3 regions of the Streptomyces hazeniae genome follow, and region 1 is predicted to be linked to each of the others. Evidence: riboswitches for the same ligand, from Rfam matches in the RefSeq annotation. Region 1 holds a riboswitch; each other region holds the start of a gene.
What was found. Region 1 has a riboswitch for cyclic di-AMP ahead of RM572_RS16805 (transglycosylase SLT domain-containing protein). Riboswitches for the same ligand answer to the same signal wherever they lie in the genome.
Positions count from the first base shown of each region.

Region 2: it holds a riboswitch for cyclic di-AMP, as region 1 does, so the genes downstream of both, RM572_RS01255 (transglycosylase family protein) here and RM572_RS16805 (transglycosylase SLT domain-containing protein) in region 1, are expected to answer to the same signal.
Region 3: it holds a riboswitch for cyclic di-AMP, as region 1 does, so the genes downstream of both, RM572_RS13550 (M23 family metallopeptidase) here and RM572_RS16805 (transglycosylase SLT domain-containing protein) in region 1, are expected to answer to the same signal.

Region 1 covers NZ_JAVREQ010000014.1:122,936-129,130, reverse strand. Annotated here, with positions in the region: gene pucD (xanthine dehydrogenase subunit D) at 1-294, shown strand, start outside; gene RM572_RS16815 (NCS2 family permease) at 1,083-2,564, shown strand; gene RM572_RS16810 (XdhC family protein) at 2,622-3,836, shown strand; gene RM572_RS16805 (transglycosylase SLT domain-containing protein) at 3,969-4,730, opposite strand; cyclic di-AMP (ydaO/yuaA leader) riboswitch at 4,735-4,916, opposite strand; gene RM572_RS16800 (YciI family protein) at 5,651-6,070, shown strand; partial or broken gene RM572_RS16795 (RNA polymerase sigma factor) at 6,067-6,195, shown strand, end outside.
Region 2 covers NZ_JAVREQ010000001.1:225,087-231,281, forward strand. Annotated here, with positions in the region: gene RM572_RS01245 (oxidoreductase) at 84-998, shown strand; gene RM572_RS01250 (response regulator) at 995-1,807, shown strand; cyclic di-AMP (ydaO/yuaA leader) riboswitch at 2,195-2,377, shown strand; gene RM572_RS01255 (transglycosylase family protein) at 2,383-3,636, shown strand; gene RM572_RS01260 (hypothetical protein) at 3,722-4,579, opposite strand; gene RM572_RS01265 (SPFH domain-containing protein) at 4,800-6,195, shown strand, end outside.
Region 3 covers NZ_JAVREQ010000010.1:134,432-140,626, reverse strand. Annotated here, with positions in the region: gene RM572_RS13560 (PPOX class F420-dependent oxidoreductase) at 1-395, shown strand, start outside; gene RM572_RS13555 (macrolide family glycosyltransferase) at 575-1,768, shown strand; gene RM572_RS13550 (M23 family metallopeptidase) at 1,984-3,111, opposite strand; cyclic di-AMP (ydaO/yuaA leader) riboswitch at 3,124-3,264, opposite strand; gene RM572_RS13545 (hypothetical protein) at 3,881-4,459, opposite strand; gene RM572_RS13540 (hypothetical protein) at 4,787-5,671, shown strand; gene RM572_RS13535 (class F sortase) at 5,852-6,195, shown strand, end outside.

The DNA.
Region 1 (6,195 bases):
GGTACGACGCAGGGTCTGGGCCTCGCGGTGATGGAGGAGATCGTGGTGGGGGAGGACGGCAAGGTCCGCAACCCCTCCTTCACGGACTACCTGATCCCGACGATCCTCGACACGCCGACCATCCCCGTCGACGTGCTGGAACTGGCCGACGAGCACGCGCCGTACGGCCTGCGGGGCGTGGGAGAGGCGCCGACCCTGTCCTCCACGCCCGCCGTCCTGTCCGCGATCCGTGCCGCGACGGGCCTGGCGCTCAACCGGGTGCCGGTCCGTCCCGAGCACCTCACGGGCACGTAGCCGGCACAGCCGGAACGAGCCGAACGTGGTGGTCGCCGTGCACGCGCATTCCGCCGAACCCTCACCGTCGTGGTGCCTCGTCCTCGCGGTGGCATGCCCCGCCGCCGCGACGGCGACCGGCTCTGCGGGCGGTGCCGGCGGTGCCGGGCAGGCCTCGGCCGGCGGGCGGACCGCCCGTCCGCTCCGGGCGATCCGCTCCCGCCGCGACGGCGGCCAGCCGCTGCGGCCGGTCCCCACGGTGCCGACCGCACCGCCACCACGGAACGGCGCCGTCGTCCCGACGCGCCGGAGGTCACCGGCTCCGGCTCCCGGACCGGCCGGACCCCGGCAGCAACCTCGTTCCCGCCGCGGCGGCGGTCTGCCGCCGCTGCGGGGCCCGACCGTGCCGGACGGTGCCGACTGCACCGCGACCGCACGGTGTCACCCTCCGTACGGCCGACGCGCCGGGGGCCATCGGTCCCGGTGCCCGGCCGGGCCGCGCCGCGGCGGGACGCTCGCTCCCGTCGCTGCGACGACCGGCCGCACACGGTGGAGCCCGGCGGTGCCGACCGCACCGCGGCCCTGCTGTCCGGGGGCAGCCCGCAGGGTGCACCGGTTCTCCGGAGCACCTCTGCCGGCGTGGCCCCACGTCGGCGCGGCCCGCGCGAGCGGAACCGTGCCCGGCACACCCCCACAGAACGCGGCGAGGGCCGTCCCCCGCGTCGTGCATATCCCAAATCCCGCCGAACGACGGCGCGTCACGACGCGCCGGGGCGGGTGCCCCTGTGAACCTTGGGAGAAGGCACAAGATGACCCAGTCGCACGTGGAGCCCACGACCTCGCCCGAGGAGGCGGGGAACGGCTCCCGCCCCCCGGCAGGACGGTCCTGGCTCGACCGGTACTTCCACATGTCCGACAGAGGATCCACGCTCGCCCGTGAGGTGCGCGGCGGCGTCACCACCTTCATGGCGATGGCGTACATCATCCTCCTCAACCCCGTGATCCTGTCCGTTCCGGACGCCACGGGTGCCCGGCTCGACCCCGCCCAGCTCACCACCGCCACCGCGTTCGCCGCCGCGGCGACGACGCTGGCGATGGGCATCCTCGGCAACGTCCCCCTCGCGCTGGCCGCGGGACTCAGCGTCTCCGCCGTCGTGGCCTTCCAGGTCGCGCCGGAGATGACGTGGGGGAACGCGTTCGCCATGTGCGTCATCTACGGCGCCGTGATCATCCTGCTGGTCGTCACCGGCCTGCGGGAGCTGATCATGAACGCGATCCCGCTGGCGATGAAGCACGCCATCACCATGGGCATCGGCCTGTTCGTGGCGCTGATCGGCCTGGTCCAGGCCGGGTTCGTGACGAGCATGGGCGGTCCCGGCGGTGTCGCCGGGGCGAAGCCGATCCAGCTCGGCGTCCAGGACCAGCTCACCGGCTGGCCGGTGCTGTGCTTCGCGGTGACGCTGCTGCTGATCTTCCTGCTCCACGTGCGGCGGGTGCCCGGCGCGATCCTCATCGGCATCGTCGGCGGCACCCTCTTCGCCGCGCTGGTGCACGCCGTGGCCGGCCTGTCCGTGCAGGACTGGGGCGGGCTGAACGCCCCGGAACTGACCGGGTCGATCGTCAGCGCACCGGACTTCGGCCTGTTCGGCCAGGTCTCCTTCACCGGCATGGCCGACGTCGGCACGATCACCGTGGGCGTGATCGTCTTCACCCTCGTGCTGGCCGGGTTCTTTGACGCCATGGGCACGATCATCGGGATCGGCCAGCAGGCCGACCTCGCCGACCGGGATGGCAAGATGCCCGGCCTCAGCAAGGCCCTGGCGATCGACGGCGCCGGCGGCATCGTCGGCGGCGTCGCGGGCGCCTCCGGTCAGACGGTGTTCGTGGAGTCGACGGCGGGCGTCGGCGACGGCGCACGCACCGGGTTCGCCAGCGTCGTCACCGGCCTGGCCTTCACCCTGTGCCTGTTCTTCACGCCGCTCGCCCAGGTGATCCCGACACAGGTGGCCGCCGCCGCGCTGGTCGTCATCGGCTCGATGATGATGACGAACGCCAAGCACATCGACTGGAACGACCCGGCGACGTCCGTCCCGGTGTTCCTCACCACCGTCCTGATGCCGTTCACCTACTCCATCACCGCCGGTATCGCCGCGGGCGTCATCTCCTACGTGCTGATCCGCGCCGTGCAGGGCCGGTGGCGGGAGCCGGGATGGCTGATGTGGGTACTGGCACTGGTCTTCTTCGTCTACTTCTCGCTCGGGCCCATCGAGGCCTGGCTCGGAGTGAAGTAGCCGGAGCGGACGCACCGCCCCACCGCACCGCACCGCACCGACCCTGGAGGTTCCCCCGTGCTGGACATCGCCGCCGAACTGCACCAGTGGTGCGAGGAGGGCCGCGACTTCGCCGTGGCCACGGTGGTGGCCGTCAGCGGCAGCGCGCCCCGGCAGCCCGGCGCGGCGCTCGCCGTGGACGCCGGGGGCACCGCGGTCGGCAGCGTGTCCGGCGGCTGCGTCGAGGGCGCGGTCTACGAGCTGTGCGCCGAGGCGCTCCGGGACGGCCGGCCCGTCACGGAGCGCTTCGGCTACAGCGACGACGACGCCTTCGCCGTGGGTCTGACCTGCGGCGGCGTCATCGACGTGCTGGTCGTGCCGGTGCGCGCGGACGCGCCGTGGCGGGAGACGTACGCGGCGGCCGCGGCCGCGGCGACGCGCGGCGGCTCCGCGGCCCTCGCCCGTGTGGTGGCCGGTCCGCCGGAGCTCCTGGGGCGGGCGCTTCTCGTCCGCCCGGACGACGACAGCGGTGAGGGTCACGGCGACGGTCAGGGGCCCGGTCACGGCGACGGCGCGTCCGGTGCCGCGGGAACCCTCGGCGGGCACCCCGGCCTGGACCGTACGGCCGCCGCCGAGGCGCGCGCCCTGCTGGACGCCGGGCGCACCGCCACCCTCGGCATCGGGGCGGAGGGGAGCCGCTGCGGCGCACCCCTCACCCTGCTGGTGGAGTCGAGCGTGCCGGCGCCGCGCATGCTGGTGTTCGGCGCGATCGACTTCGCCGCGGCGCTGGTCCGGGCGGGGAGGTTCCTCGGCTACCGCGTCACGGTCTGCGACGCCCGTCCGGTGTTCGCCACGGCGGCGCGCTTCCCGGACGCGGACGAGGTGGTCGTCGACTGGCCGCACGACTACCTGGACGCCACCGAGGTCGACGCCCGCACGGTGGTGTGCGTCCTCACCCACGACGCCAAGTTCGACATCCCGCTGCTGGAGCGTGCCCTGCGGCTGCCGGTCGCCTACGTGGGGGCGATGGGCTCGCGCCGCACCCACGAGGACCGTCTCGCCCGGCTGCGCGCGGCGGGCGTCACCGAACTCGAACTCGCCCGGCTGTGCTCGCCCATCGGCCTGGACCTGGGCGCGCGCACACCCGAGGAGACGGCGGTGTCCATCGCCGCGGAGATCGTCGCCAGCCGCCGCGGCGGCTCCGGGCTGCCGCTGACCGGGGCCCACACCCCGATCCACCACGATGGTCCCGGGGCCCGCGGCGGGGCCCGGCCGATCGGCTCCGTCGCCTGAACTCGGCGGCGCAGCCCGGCTGCCGCGACGGCTCCCGACCGCTGCCGCGCGCCGCCCCCGGGCACGACGAAAGCCGCCTCCCACCTGCACGCCGGTGGGAGGCGGCCGTCGAGTGACCCTCGAACGTCAGGCTCAGTAGGGGCCGTTGACGTTGTCGATGCTGCCGTAGCGGTCGGCCGCGTAGTTGCAGGCGGCGACGATGTTGGCGACCGGGTCGTACTGGTCGTAGGCCGTGCCCTCGACGTGGTAGGCGTCGAAGGTGGGCTTGATGACCTGGAGCAGGCCGATGGACGGCGTGCCGTTCTGGGCGTTGATGTCCCAGTTGTTGATGGCGCTCGGGTCACCGCCGGACTCACGGATGATGTTGCGGTGGATGCCGTCGTAGGAGCCCGGGATGCCCTCCTGCTCCATGATGGCCAGCGCCTCGCGGATCCAGCCGTCCAGGTTGTCCGGGTAGGTGGCCTGGTCGGCCGACTCGCCGGAGGTCTCGGTGGAGGACTGCTGGGCCTCGCCGCCCTTCTGGGCCGACGCGGCCTCGAGGGTCAGCTCCTGACCGGGGTGGATCAGGTCCGGGTTCCCGCCGACCGTCTCCTTGTTGGCCTCGTAGACGGTCTGCCAGCCGCCCTTCACGTCGTGCGCGTTGGCGATCTTGAAGAGGGTGTCGCCGGAGGCGACGGTGTAGCTCTCGGCGGCGGCGGTCTGCTCCGCCTTGGCGCCGGCCTTGACGGTCTTCACGTTGGCGGCGGCCGGCGCGGAGGCGGGGGCGGCCTGGGCGGTGCCCGCTGCGGCGATCGGCGCGGCGACGGCGCCGCCGGCGGCGAGCGCGACGGAAAGGCGGGAGACCTTGCGGGCGTTGAACAGATGACGCGGGCGGCGGTGACGGCCACGGGACATGGTGGTGAATCCTCTCCTACGCCTGCGAGGTGAGCTGTCGGATTCGGGCGAGAAGAGTTGCCCGGCCATGTCCCGTCGCGTGGGGGCGCGATGAGGCATGGCTTCACCCCAAGCCGGCCGTCGTGCGGCGCGGCGCTTACCTGGTTCCCCCGCTCCTGCCGTTGCTGACTACTGCGCTTTTCCCTGGTGCCGGTCGGCAGGATTCGGCGTCCCGGCGCGGGAACCTCCGCCATGACGTGCGGAAGCGAGCACATAGGACCACAGCCGATTCGGCGGAGACAAGCTGCGGGAAAAGGTGACCTTCGCGTCTGCGATCTTTACCGGCCGGTGTTCCTCGACGCTTTGCGATGAAGCATTTTCCGAGCGTGAGAGCGGTGAATCCCCGGGATTTCCTAATCGTCAGGCACCGCAGGCGATTTGGCCGCGCGACGCATCCTGGGGCGTCCCGGTTCCCAAGATCGGCCATGGCGCGATGTGAGTCCCGCCACAAGGGACTTGGGGTGTTCCTTATATCCACCTATTTCCAGCTCTCCTGCCGTGGAGCGGTGTTGGTCGTGCGAGGGAAGCGTGGAGAGGGTGCATGTCGGACTTGCCTGTTTTGCCTGTCACCTCCGTCCACGGTGACGCACGCGCGACGCCCTTCCGCCCGTGCGTCCCGCCCTCGCGCGCGACCTGTGCAGGACGGCGGTCGCAGTGGCCGTGGGCTGGGGTACCGCTCGCTCCGGGGAAACCGCGTGTTACCGGGCGCGGTGGGCGCCGGGCCGCGATAATGGGCCCGTGACCGGGCCGTGATCCGGTCGAGAGCGGTGCCCGAAGTTCTTCCGGGATTTCTTCCCCCGCGACGTCGAGACACGCCGCACCGCTCCGACGTCTCCGGTGAGAGGCACCCGCAGGGGAGCCCCCGACGAAGGAGTCAGACCATGAAGTACATGCTGATGCTGATGTCAGCCCAGAAGTACTACGACGCCATGAGCGGAAACCCCTCCCCGGGAGCCCCCGCCTGGTCGGAGTCCGAGCTCAAGGCCATGTTCCAGCACATGGAGAAGCTCAACCAGGACCTCGTCGCGTCCGGTGAATGGGTCGACGCCCAGGGACTGGCGGAGCCGTCCCAGACCCGTCTGGTCACCGCAGACAAGGACGGCCGCCCCGTGGTCTCCGACGGGCCCTTCGGCGAGACCAAGGAGGTGCTCGCGGGCTACTGGATCGTGGACGTGGAGACCCCGGAGCGCGCCTACGAGATCGCCGCCCGTGCCTACTCCTGCCCCGTTCCGGAGGGCTCCGACCCGGAGCCGGCGGTCGTCGTCCGCCCCGTCCCGGACGGGCCGCCGGACCAGGCGTGACCACCGACCCCCGCATCGAGGACCTGCTGCGCCGCCACGCGCCGCAGGTCCTCGGCGCGCTGGTCCGCCGCTACGGCCACTTCGACGCAGCCGAGGACGCCGTCTAGGAGGCGCTGCTCGCCGCC
Region 2 (6,195 bases), on a different contig from region 1:
ACGCACCGGGCCGGCACGCCGACGGCGGCACGCAGCGGCACTCCGACGGCGGCAGGGCGACACGGCGAGGAGCGCGGCAGGCGATGGGCTGGACGGCACGCAGGATTCCCGACCAGAACGGCCGCACCGCGGTCGTGACCGGTGCGAACAGCGGTCTGGGCTACGTCACGGCCCGCGAGCTGGCCCGGCGCGGCGCGCGCGTCGTGCTGGGCTGCCGGAACCGGTCGCGCGGCGAACGGGCGCTGGAGCGGCTGCTCGCGGAGGTCCCGGAGGCGCACGCGGAGCTGCGCCGGCTGGACCTGGCCGACCTGGGCAGCATCCGCGAGTTCGCGGCCGGGATGCCGGACAAGCCGCTGCACCTGCTGGTCAACAACGCGGGGCTGATGGCGATCCCGCACTCGCTGACCGCCGACGGCTTCGAGATGCAGTTCGGCGTCAACCACCTCGGGCACTTCGCGCTCACCGGTCTGCTCACGGAACGGCTGCTGGCGGCCGGCGACGCACGGGTCGTGAACGTCTCCAGCCTCGTGCACGTCGTCTCGGGCATCGATCCGGCGGACCTGAACAGCGAGCGCGGCTACCGGCGCTGGACGGCGTACGGGCGCTCGAAGACGGCGAACCTGCTCTTCACGCTGGAGCTGGCGCGCCGCACCCGGGAGCACGGCATGGTCGTGGCGGCCGCCCACCCCGGATACGCGTCGACCGAGCTGCAGACCAAGGGGCCCCGGCTGAGGGGCGACCGGACCGGCGAGCGGCTGATGCGGGCCGCGAACTCACTCGTCGGTTCGTCGGCCGAGCTGGGCGCGGCGGCCACGCTCTACGCCGCCACCTCCGCGGAGGTGGGTCCCGGGGCCTTCGTGGGGCCGCGACTGCTGGGGCTGCGCGGCGCGCCGGGCGCAGCCTGGCGGGCGCCCTGGGCGCGGGATCCGGCGATGGCCCGGAGGCTGTGGGAGGCGTCCGAGGAGCTGACGGGCGTGCACTACGAGGCTCTGGAATGACACACCACCACACATCGGGACATAACGGACCGGGCGAGAGGCCGACGGTGCGGGTGCTCGTCGTGGACGACGACTTCATGGTCGCCCGGCTGCACCGTGCGATGGTCGAGCAGACCCCCGGATTCGCCGTCGCCGGGGAGGCCCGGACCGGCGCCGAGGCACTGACGGCGGTGCGCGCACTGCGCCCGGACCTGGTGCTGCTGGACATCTACCTGCCGGACATGTCGGGACTGGACGTCCTGCGCGCGCTGCGGGGCGACCCCGGCGAGGAGACGACGGGCACCGCGCCCGCCGCCCCCGGGGTGGACGTCCTGGTGGTCACCGCCGCACGCGACGTGGAGACCGTGCGCGGAGCCCAGCTCGGCGGGGCCGTGCACTACATCATCAAGCCGTTCGAGAGCAGGACCCTGCGGGAGCGGCTGCTCGCCTACGCGCAGCGGCGACGCGAGCTGGCGGCACTCGCTGCGGCGGGAGAGGCCGGACAGGCGGAGGTCGACCGGGTCTTCGGCTCCCCCGCCGGGGATCCGCGAGCCGCCGCGCCGCCGCGCGAGCGACCGGCCCTCCCCAAGGGGCTGACCGCGCAGACCGCGGCGCTCGTACGGCGGGCGCTCAAGGAGGCGCCGGGAGACCTCTCGGCGGCCGAGTGCGCGGAGCTGAGCGGGCTCTCCCGGGTGAGCGCGCGGCGCTATCTGGAGCACTTCGCGGCCGGCGGCGAGGCCGAGGTGTCCCTGCGGTACGGCACCACGGGTCGCCCCGAGCGTCGGTACCGCCTCCCGGGCACCACGCCACCCCGGACCGGACGGGACTGAGACCCGGACGAGATCGACGCATTACCGCAGGGAAGCCCGTTACGTCCCATTTGGCGTTTCGGTATGGATATTGGCGGTCTGCTCCTCGCGGCGTGACGCGAATAACAGCACGGTCTCGACGGGGCGCGCCGCACACCGGACCGAAATTCAGGGCTTTCTCAACTCCCCCTTCATAGCGGCGAGTTGAGCACTCGACATACGAAGATCGCGACAACTCAGCGAAAACGGACAGCAGCACACAGTCGTGTCGGAGTGGCGTGAAGCCCGTGTGAAGACCGTCCGTAAACCCGACTTTCTTGCCGCAATCCGAATCCCTGTGTTTTGGTTCCCTCCGCCGCCGCGCTCGTGCGGCGGCCCTGAGCCGGGACGCCGAGTCCTGCCGCCCGGAGCAGGAGCCACCCGTGACCCACGAACGGCAGGAGTGGGGGACCCAAGGTAAGTGCCGCGCCGGTACGTCACCGGACGGCTTGGGGTGAAGTCGCAGCGAGTGCCGCTCATGCGCTCGCACAGGCGACCGGGCAACTCCAGCCCGAACCCGACAGCTCACCTCGCAGGCGTAGGAGAGGACCACAGCCATGTCTGCACGCGGACGTCATCGTCGCTCCAAGACGCAGCGTTTCACCCGCCGCGCCACCGCCCTCGCCCTGACCGCGGGCGGCGCCGGCATCGCCCTTCCGCTCGTGACCGCCGGCGGCGCCCAGGCCGCCTCCGTGGACACCTGGGACAAGGTCGCCCAGTGCGAGTCCACCGGTAACTGGAGCATCAACACCGGCAACGGCTTCTACGGCGGCCTGCAGTTCACCCAGTCCAGCTGGGAGGCCGCCGGCGGCACCGAGTTCGCGCCCCGCGCCGACCTCGCCACCAAGGACCAGCAGATAGCCGCCGCCGAGAAGCTGCTCGCCCTCCAGGGCCCGGGCGCCTGGCCCAACTGCGGCCCGCAGGCCGGCCTGCAGCAGAACAGCGGCGACCCGCAGATCGACCCGAACGGTGGTGGCGAGGACGCCGCCGCCTCGAAGGCCGAGACCGCCGAGGCCCCGAAGCAGGCCGCCCCGAAGGCCGACACCGGTGCCCGGGACACGAAGGCCCCGAAGGACGCCAAGACCGAGAGCTACACCGTGGTCAGCGGCGACACCCTGTTCAAGATCGCCAACGCGCACGACGTGGACGGCGGCTGGAACACCGTCTACGACGGCAACCGCGAGGTCATCGGCGGCAACCCGGACCTGATCTACCCGGGCCAGGAGCTCAGCCTGAACGGCTCCGCCGCCGGCGCCACGCAGAGCGAGGCGCCGAAGAAGGAGACCGCCGAGAAGCCCGAGAAGACCGAGAAGAAGGCTCCGGCGCCGAAGCAGGACTCCGGCAGCTCCGACGCGGCCTCCGCCGCCGCGGAGTCCGCGGACACCTCCCAGGCCGAGAGCGCCGCCGGCGGCTTCTCCGCTCCGGTCGAGGCCGCCACGAGCACCCCGTACCACCAGACCGGCGCCAGCTGGTCCAGCGGCTACCACACCGGTGTGGACTTCGCCGCCTCCACCGGCACCACGGTGAAGTCCGTCGCCAACGGCACGGTCGTCTCCGCCGGCTGGGCCGGTTCGTACGGCAACCAGGTCGTCATCCAGCACGAGGACGGCCGGTACAGCCAGTACGGCCACCTGTCCTCGCTGTCCGTCTCGGCGGGCGAGAGCGTCAGCGCCGGCCAGCAGATCGGGGCCGTCGGCTCCACCGGCAACAGCACCGGCCCGCACCTGCACTTCGAGGTGCGCACCGGCCCGGACTACGGCTCGGACATCGACCCGGTCCAGTACCTGCGGGCCAACGGCGTCTCCCTCTGAGGCACCCCCGCCCCGCGCACGCCGCCCGGCGCCGCCCCTCCCGGGGCGCGCCGGGCGGCGTCGTGTCAGGCCGCGACCGCGCGGCTCACCACCCGCCGCCGGACCCCTGACCCGGGTGGCCGCCCTGGCCCTGACCGGGGTAGGGCCCGTGCCCCGGCTGCGGAGCCTGCGGCGGCGGCCCCCAGCCCGGCTGCTGCTGCGGGTGCGGCGGCTGCGCCGCCGGGGGCTGCTGCCCCCAGCCCGGCCCGCCCTGGCCGCCGGGCGGCGGCGTCCACCCCGGCTGCTGCTGCGGGGGCTGCTTCTGCGGATACGGAGCCTGCGGATACGGAGCCTGCGGGTGCGGCTGGGGCTGGCCGCCCCACCCCTGCGGCTGCCCTCCGGGCTGCTGCATCAGGCCGCGCTGGGCCGCCTGCGCCAGCCCGGCGTCCCGCTTCCGCCCCGCGCGCAGCGGCTTCACCCACACGAGGCTGGTGCCGCCCGGCCGGCACACGACGGCGCCGCCCTCGGGGTGGGCGGCCCACCACAGCACCCCGGCGGGCCCGGGGTCCGCCCAGTCCATCGACCACAGGGCCGTGCGCGCCACGTAGACCCTCAGCTCCGCCGTGCCGGGGTCCTGGACCACCACCGTCGGGTTGTTGAGGCCCGAGCTGACCGTCGTCGCCCGGCAGGCCGCCCAGGGGCCGCGCTGCAGCGCCGCCCGCATCTTCCGCGCGTAGGACAGCCACAGCAGGGCGCCGACGGTCATGCCCACGCCGAAGATGACGAGGTAGAAGCCGTAATCGCCGTCCATGGCCAGGAGCAGCACGCCCAGGGCCGCGAACAGCGGGGCGGCGGCGAGCACCGCCGTCCAGGCGCGGAGGACCGTCTTCAACGACTGCGCGGTCGGCGGGAAGTCGGCCGCCGTGGCCCCGACTCCGCCCTGTTGCATGCCCGGGTCGCTCATGGCGCCGCCCCCCGTGTGAGTTCTCGCTGTGCCGTGTCCGCCGCCGTGCGCGGCAGCGGCGGCGTCCAACCAACCGAACGAAGGGCCGGGTGTCAACTGGCGCCCCGCGCACGCCACCCGTACCGGTCGCGTCACGATCGGCGTGCCCGGCTTTCCGCAGGTCCGAAGCATGGTGTGGGATGGAGGGCCGAAGACGCAGACGTGAGACAGGGGGATGTTCGTGGCTTCACGTGGCCAGAACCTACGCAGAGCCGCCCAGGCGGTGGCGGGCGGAGCCGATCCGCGCTCCGTCGCGGAGGACGCGTTGCGGCAGCACGCGGGTGATGCGGCGGAGCGCGGGAGCGGAGTCGCCGGCAGGCTGAGCCGGGGCGCGTCCGGGAGCCGGGAGGAGCTGCTCCAGGAGGACAGCATCGACCCGGCCGACTTCCCGGCGGCGCGGGAGCAGGGCGGCGACATCGACACCGTGATGTCCGAGCAGACCGTGCCGCTGGACGAGGCGGGCGAGGCGCTCAACCGCAGTCGGCAGGAGCGCGACGGACGGCGGAAGGTGCACGCCATCTGCCCGATGGTGATCCCGCGCGGCCGGTCGTTCCTCAGCATGCTGCCCGTGTCGCTGCTGTTGGTCCTCGGCGTCATCGGCACGTCGATCGCGGCGGCCACGTCGGGCGCGACCGGCGTCGGCACGCTGACGCACCCGCTCTTCGGGCTGCACTACTGGGTCATGTCGGTGGCCGCGGTGGCGTTCGTCTGGTGGCGGCAGGGCATGGTGATGGTGCCGGACGGCAGCCAGGCGCTGATCACCCGGTTCGGCAAGCTGGAGAAGGTCGTGGGCCCGGGACGGGTCGTACTGATCAGCCCGTTCAAGCGGGTGTCGTACATCGTCAACACGACCCGCGAGTACCCGTTCAACGCGCCGGTGCGGGAGGCTCCGACGCGGGGCGGGGTGAAGGCCTCGATCGACCTCTTCATCCAGTTCCGCATCCAGGACCCGCAGGAGTTCGTCTACACCCTGGGCGCCGTGCGCGGCTTCGAGGAGAAGCTGAACAACGCGGTCAGCGAGACCATCCGCAGCCTCATCTACGAGCAGGAGGCCGCGGGCATCTACGACATGGTCGGCGAGGACACCGGGCGGCTGCTGGAGCAGCTGAACAACCAGTTCCTGCCCGCCGTGGAGCTGACGAACGCCAACATCACGCACGCCGAACCGTCCGACCAGGGCTACCGGATGCACCTGGCCGCGCCGGAGATGGTGCGGATGGCCAAGGACGCCTACACCCACGAGTACGCGCTCCAGCTCCGCAAGGAGCAGGACGAGGGCGACCTGAGCAAGGAGCTGGCCACCCGTCACGAGACGCTGTCCGGCATCCAGGCGGAGATCGCGCAGTACCAGGCGCAGATGGACACCGCCGTCGAGCGCGAGACCAACCGGGCCCAGGCGCTGGCCCGGCAGCGGTACGTGCAGGCCGAGTCGGAGGCGAAGGCGAACGCGGCGCTGCTGGAGGCGCAGGCGCTGGACATCCGCGCGGTGACCGCGTCGGAGGCGCCGGAGATCCTGGAGTACCGCTACCAGCAGCAGATCCTGGACACGCTGGAGGAGGTCGCCGACCACCTGCCGC
Region 3 (6,195 bases), on a different contig from region 1:
CGGACCAGAACCGGGGCGTTCTGGTGACGCTGAAGCGGGACGGCCGGCCGCAACTGTCCAACGTGCTGCACGCGTACGACCCGGAGCAGCGGATCGTCCGGGTGTCGGTCACCGCGGACCGTGCCAAGACCCGCAACCTCGCCCGCGACCCGCGCGCGAGCTACCACGTCACGACGGCCGACGGCTGGTCCTGGACGGTCGCCGAGGGCGACGCGGAGCTGACCGCCGTCGCGGCGGACCCGTACGATGCGACGGTGGAGGAACTGGTCGACGTGTACCGCGCGATCTCCGGCGAACACGGCGACTGGAACCAGTACCGCCGCTCGATGGTCACGGACCGCCGCCTCGTCGTCCGCCTCCACGTCCGCCACGCCTACGGTCAGCCCCGCCGCTGAGCCGCCCGGCGGAAATCCGGTGGAAGCCCGGAGGGCCACGGGCTAACCTCGCCGGCATGTACTCCTTCCTGCAGATCTACGAGTGAGACGGCGCGGCGCAGCGCGCCGCCACCGTCACCCGTGCCCGGGCCTTCGCCGCGGGCCGATGCCGTCACGCCCGTAGATCCTCGAGGAGACTCATGAACCTGCCCCGCTCCCACCCGCGCGCCCACATCGCCATGGTCGGCGTGCCCGCCGTCAGCCACGTGCTGCCGAGCCTGGAGATCATCCGCGAACTGGTGGCGCGCGGCCACCGCGTGACCTACGCCAACGGGCACGCCGTCGCGGACCTCGTCACCGGCACCGGCGCCACGTTCGTGCCGTTCGACTCGACGCTCCCGGTGACCGACAACGACTGGCCGGAGGACCCGGTCGGCGCGATGAGCGTCTTCCTGGACGACGCGATGCACGTGCTCCCGCAGATCGAGGCGGTGTACGAGGACGACCCCGCCGACCTCTACCTGTACGACATCGGCGGCTACGCCGTCCGCGCCCTCGCCGAGCGGCAGGGCCGCCCCGCGGTGCAGCTGTCACCGACGTACGTGGCCTGGCACGACGAGGAACAGGCCGTGCTGAAGCAGATGCTGCAACTGCCCGGCGCCCAGGAGTACTTCGACCGCGTATCCGCCTGGGCCGAGGCGTCCGGCGCGACCACGACGGACGGCCCGTCCTTCGTCGGGCTGCCCGACCGCGCGCTGGCCATGATCCCCCGGGCGATGCAGCCGCACGCCGACCTCGTGGACCCCGATGTGGTGAGTTTCGTCGGGCCCTGCTTCGGGGACCGCGCCGACCAGGGTGCGTGGACCCGTCCGGCCGGGGCCGAGAACGTGCTGCTCGTGTCGCTCGGTTCGGCGTACACCCGGCAGCCGGAGTTCTACCGGCAGTGCCTGGCCGCCTTCGGCGGCCTCCCCGGCTGGCACGTGGTGCTGCAGATCGGCCGCTACGTCGACCCGTCCGAGCTGGGCGAGATCCCGGTGAACGTCGAAGTGCACTCCTGGGTACCGCAGTTGGCGATTCTGGGCCAGGCGGACGCCTTCGTCACGCACGCCGGGATGGGCGGCAGCAGCGAAGGGCTCTTCACGGGCGTGCCGATGATCGCGGTGCCGCAGGGCGCGGAGCAGTTCCAGAACGCGGACCGCCTCGTCGAACTGGGCGTGGCCCGCCGCCTCGACACCGCGGACGCGGACGCCGCGTCGCTGCGCGCCGCGCTGACCGCCCTCACCTCCGACCCCGAGGTGGCCCGACGGTCCGCCCGGCTGCGCGAGGACGCCCGCGCGGAGGGCGGCACCACACGGGCCGCCGACCTCCTGGAAGCCCTCCTGAGCCGGCGCTAGAAAGGGTCCGGCGGCCCTGGCGTCGGGGGGTGGTCCGCCAGGACCGCCGGAGTCTCGGTGGCCGCCCGCCCCGGTTCCCCGGTTGCCGCCGCCCCGCCCCTCCTTGTCGCCGAGTACTGCGGTGGGGGGAGGAGGTGTCACAGGCCTCGACGGGCACGAGGCGGCGGCACCGTCCCTGCATCAGGGACGTGAAAAGGAATCCCGGAGCAGAAGGGTCAGACGTTCAGTCCCTTCCCACGCAGCCAGGACAGCGGGTCGACGGGCGAACCGCCGCCCGGCCGGACCTCCAGGTGGAGGTGCGGTCCGGTGGAGTTGCCGGTGGAGCCGACGTTGCCGATGACGTCCTTGGTGTTGACCTCGGACCCGGCGGAGACGTTCATCGAGGACAGGTGGCAGTACCAGACCTCGGTGCCGTCGTCGAGTTCGAGTACGACGCGGTAGCCGTACGAGCCGGCCCAGCCGGCCTCCTTCACGGTGCCGCTGTGCACGGCCATCACCGGGGTGCCGGTCTGCGCGGCGAAGTCCTGGCCGGTGTGGTCGTTCTCCCACATGCTGCCGCCGGCGCCGTAGCTGGAGCTGAGCGTGTACGAGGAGAGCGGCACGCTGTAGCTGCGGGCGAGTTCGGCGAGCCGAGCGGCCTCGGCCTTGCGGCGGGCCTCCTCGGCGGCTTCGCGCTTGCGCTCGGCCTCGGCCTTGCGCTCGGCCTCCGCCTTCTTCGCGGCGGCCTCGGCGGCCTCCGCGCGCGCGATGTCCGCGGCGTCCTCGCGGACGGTGGCGTCGGCGGCCGACTGCTGCTGGGCGGCCTGCGCCAGGATGCGGGCCCGCAGGGACTCCCCGGCGTCCCCCTCCGGAGCAGCGGTCTCGGTGCTGAAGCCGGCCTGGGCGAGCGGCGCGTGAGCGGCGACCGTCGTGGTGTCCGCCGAACCGTCGACGCCGGGGACCAGGTCACCTATCTCGCTGGGCAGTTCGTCCGCCACCGTGCCGGCGAGGGAGGACATGTCGGCCATCGTGACGGAGGACGGCTTGTCCTTGGCCGTGGCCATTCCGCCCGCGCCGACGGCCGCGATCATGCCGACCCCGAGCACCGCACCGCTGCGGGCCATCCCGCCGCGCTGCTTCGCCACGCGGTGCCGGCCGCGCACCGGCCGCACCGATTCGGCGGTCGGGTTCCACCCGTCGTACGCCCCGTCCTGCTCCGGCCCGTAGACGGTCGGCACGGCGTAGGCGCCGGTGGCGTCGAAGGACTCCTCGAACTGGGGGAACTCGGTGGTGAGGTCGGTGTCGCCGACATGTCCGCTTCCGTAGAGGTCGCGGGCCTCGGGGGCATGCCTGGTGGACGCCACTGGGGGCGCTCTCCTTTCCTTCCTTCTCGCCTACCGGGTTAGCTGACGGGTTCGGAGCAGGAAGGTCTCCTACAGCGGTCCTTGGGCGGGACCGCCGATTCACCCCTGAAAGGTGGTTCCCCGGCTCCCTCGGTGTGTCGGCGCGAGCGGTGAGACTCGCGTGACCCACGTGCGGGATTAGGCGACGGCGCACGGTGCCGCCTGGAGTGACGGCAGTGACGACCGCGCTGCGTTATCGAACGTTAATAGACCCGCAGCCGGGAAACCAAGCCGGGCCGCTGATTTTGCCTACGCTTTGGCAGGGACTTCCCGCCCACCGAGGAGCAATACGGACGCACCAACACACCCCGTCAGCACGCCGGTTCCGTGGGTGATCACGAGTGGATCACGACGGCCGACACCGAACCTCCACCAACGGACCGTCAGCGCACCCGCCCCAACCTCCGTCACGGAACCGGCCTTCCGGTGCGAGTCGGACATGAGCGCACCCGAGCGAAGCTCAGGGCAGACGACCCCGCACGCCTCCCCCTCCAGCGCACGGGCGGGCCGCGACCGCGACGGACGTGAGGGGGCGTGGGCGGAGGGCAGGGGCGATGCGCCCGGAAACACTTGCCCGTGATGTGTGGGCCGCGAAGTAAGAGTCGTGCCCACCGTTCACCGAGAACGCGGCCCGTACATCATGGGTTTCCGGGTCGTCGGCCCGGACCGCAGCCCACGCCCCCGCCCCCCACCAGCCACCGCCCCACGGCACCGAACCGCCCCGGACGCGTCAGAGAATCGCCACGCGCTCCCACGCGGGCGGACTCTCCTCCGCCTTCTCCGGATCGGCGGCCGCCGCCTCCGTCTCGCCGGCCACACCCTCCGCCGGTCGCGCCTCCGCTGCACGGCCGCCCGCGTCGTCGCCCCCGTCGCCGTAACCGGAGACGCCCACGTAGGGCGCGACACTCCGGTAGGGGGCGGCGGAGGTGCCGTACCCCTCCGTACCGTTGGCCTGCCGCTCTGCGGAGAAGCCGTACCGCTCAAGCGAAGTGCCGTACAGGTCACCGCCGTTGCCGCCGTACACCGCGCCCCCGTACGCGGCAGGACCGGGCACCACCGGCGAAGGGCCGCCGTAGGACGGCCGCCCCTCCTCCGTGCGCCACCACCGCGCGCCGGTCTCCACGGGCTCGCTGCGGCCGTGACGGCCTCCCTGCCCCGGAACGGTGCGGCCGGCCAGGGACCACTCGCGTACGAGCGTCTCGTAGATGGGCGTGGGCGCGGAGGCATCCGCCGGGGGCGGAAGAGCCGGACGGGGAACCGTTTCTCCCGACCAGGGCACCGGCGACCACTGCGTGAGCATCACAGCCATGCCAGAGACAACGAGGCCCACCGGCCCGAAGTCACCCGCCCGGATCAGCCGTGTCACCCACAAGGGGGGTACGGGCCCGGAGTTCACCCGTACATCCCCCTGGCCCGGCCCGCCCGGTCCCGCCGCCCGGGCATCGCTCCGTCCACCGTCCGCCGCATGGAGCAACGTCCACGGGCACCACCGCCCACCTGCGCCGACGACGGGGCGCTCCGCCCGGAGCGCGGAACCGGGGGGATGCGACTTGGCTCGGATGCGGACGCGGGGCGTCCCGGGAGCACGCCGGCGCAGCCGCGCGCCGCGCACCCCGCCATCGTCGGAGGTTCGTTCATGCGTGCGTTTTCCACGCCGCGCCGGCCGAGAGTCGCTCGGCGGCTCTCCGGCGCGGCGCTGTCCGTGGCCGTCGTCGGCATAACCGCAACGACCGTCACGACCGCCTTCGCCGCCGGTGACGACGGCGCCATCAGGGTCGCCCCGGGCACGGCGCGTCCGGGCGGCACGGTCACGTTGTCGACGGACGCCTGCGGGCCCGGCGGCAGCGCCGGAGTGGACGCCAGTGCCCTGGGCGCCGGAATCCTCGGGCTGGAGCCGAGGGACGCGGAGGCCCGGACGGCGAAGGGCAAGCTGCGCGTCACGCGCGACACCAAGCCGGGCCGGTACGCGCTCGGCGGCTCCTGCACGGACGGGAGGGAACTCGCCGGCACGGTCGTGGTCGGTCCCGCGAAGCCCGCGGCCGGGGACGCGGAGCACCGCGCCGGTGAGCGGCAGCCCGCGACGGGCAGCGCCGAGGCGAAGGCCGGCGACGAGTGGCCGGAGGGCGAGGACTGGAAGGAGTGGTCCGACGAGGGCGCTCCGGAGGACGGCGCTCCGAAGGGCTCCGGTGCCGGGGACTCCTGGCCGGAGGGCGAGGACTGGAAGGAGTGGCCGGGGGACGGCGGCGACCCGTTCGACAAGAACGGCGACCGCGGCAAGGGGGGCCACCACGGGGACGACTGGGGCAAGCACGGCAGGGACGGCAAGGACGGCCACGACGACCGGCAGGACTGGCGGCACGACCGGCACGGGAAGATGCCGCACGGCCGCGTCCACACCGGCGTCGGGGGCGCCGGAGCGGGTGTGGACTCCGCCATGCTGACCGGCGGCTCACTCGCCCTGGTGGCCGCGGCCGGCGGTGCGCTCTACCTGCGCCGTCGCCACCGCAGACTGGACGGCTGACCCGGGCAGCCCCACGGCAGGCCGTTCCGGCGTACGGGTGCGGCGTCGCCCCGGCGACGTCCGCACCGTACCGCCGTTGACGCCCGCACCCGCACCCGCACCCGTACACGTACCCGCACGCGAGGAGGTCCGATGGCGGGTCCGACGGCGGCATCACGCCCACGTCGCCGCGGTCGCGGCGTGGAGACGTGCGTCTCGACGCTCGTCGCCGCCTCCGCCTGTGCCGCCGTCTGGCTCTTCGACCACGGCACGGACGGGCAGGCCCCGCCGCAGCCGCCCGCCGAGGCGGGATTCGCCCGCGACGCCCCCCGCGCCCTCCCCGATCCCGAGACGCCCGCCCCGACGCCGTCCGGCGCGCACACGAACGGCCGGGACACGAACCGCCAGGACACGAAAGGCCAGGACACGAACGGCCGGGAGACCGGCGGCCGGGAGACCGGCGGCCGGGAGAGCCTCCGCCCCGAGCGCTCCCGGTCCGGCCCGCGCGCCTCCGACCCGCTGCGCGTTCGCATCCCGTCGATCGG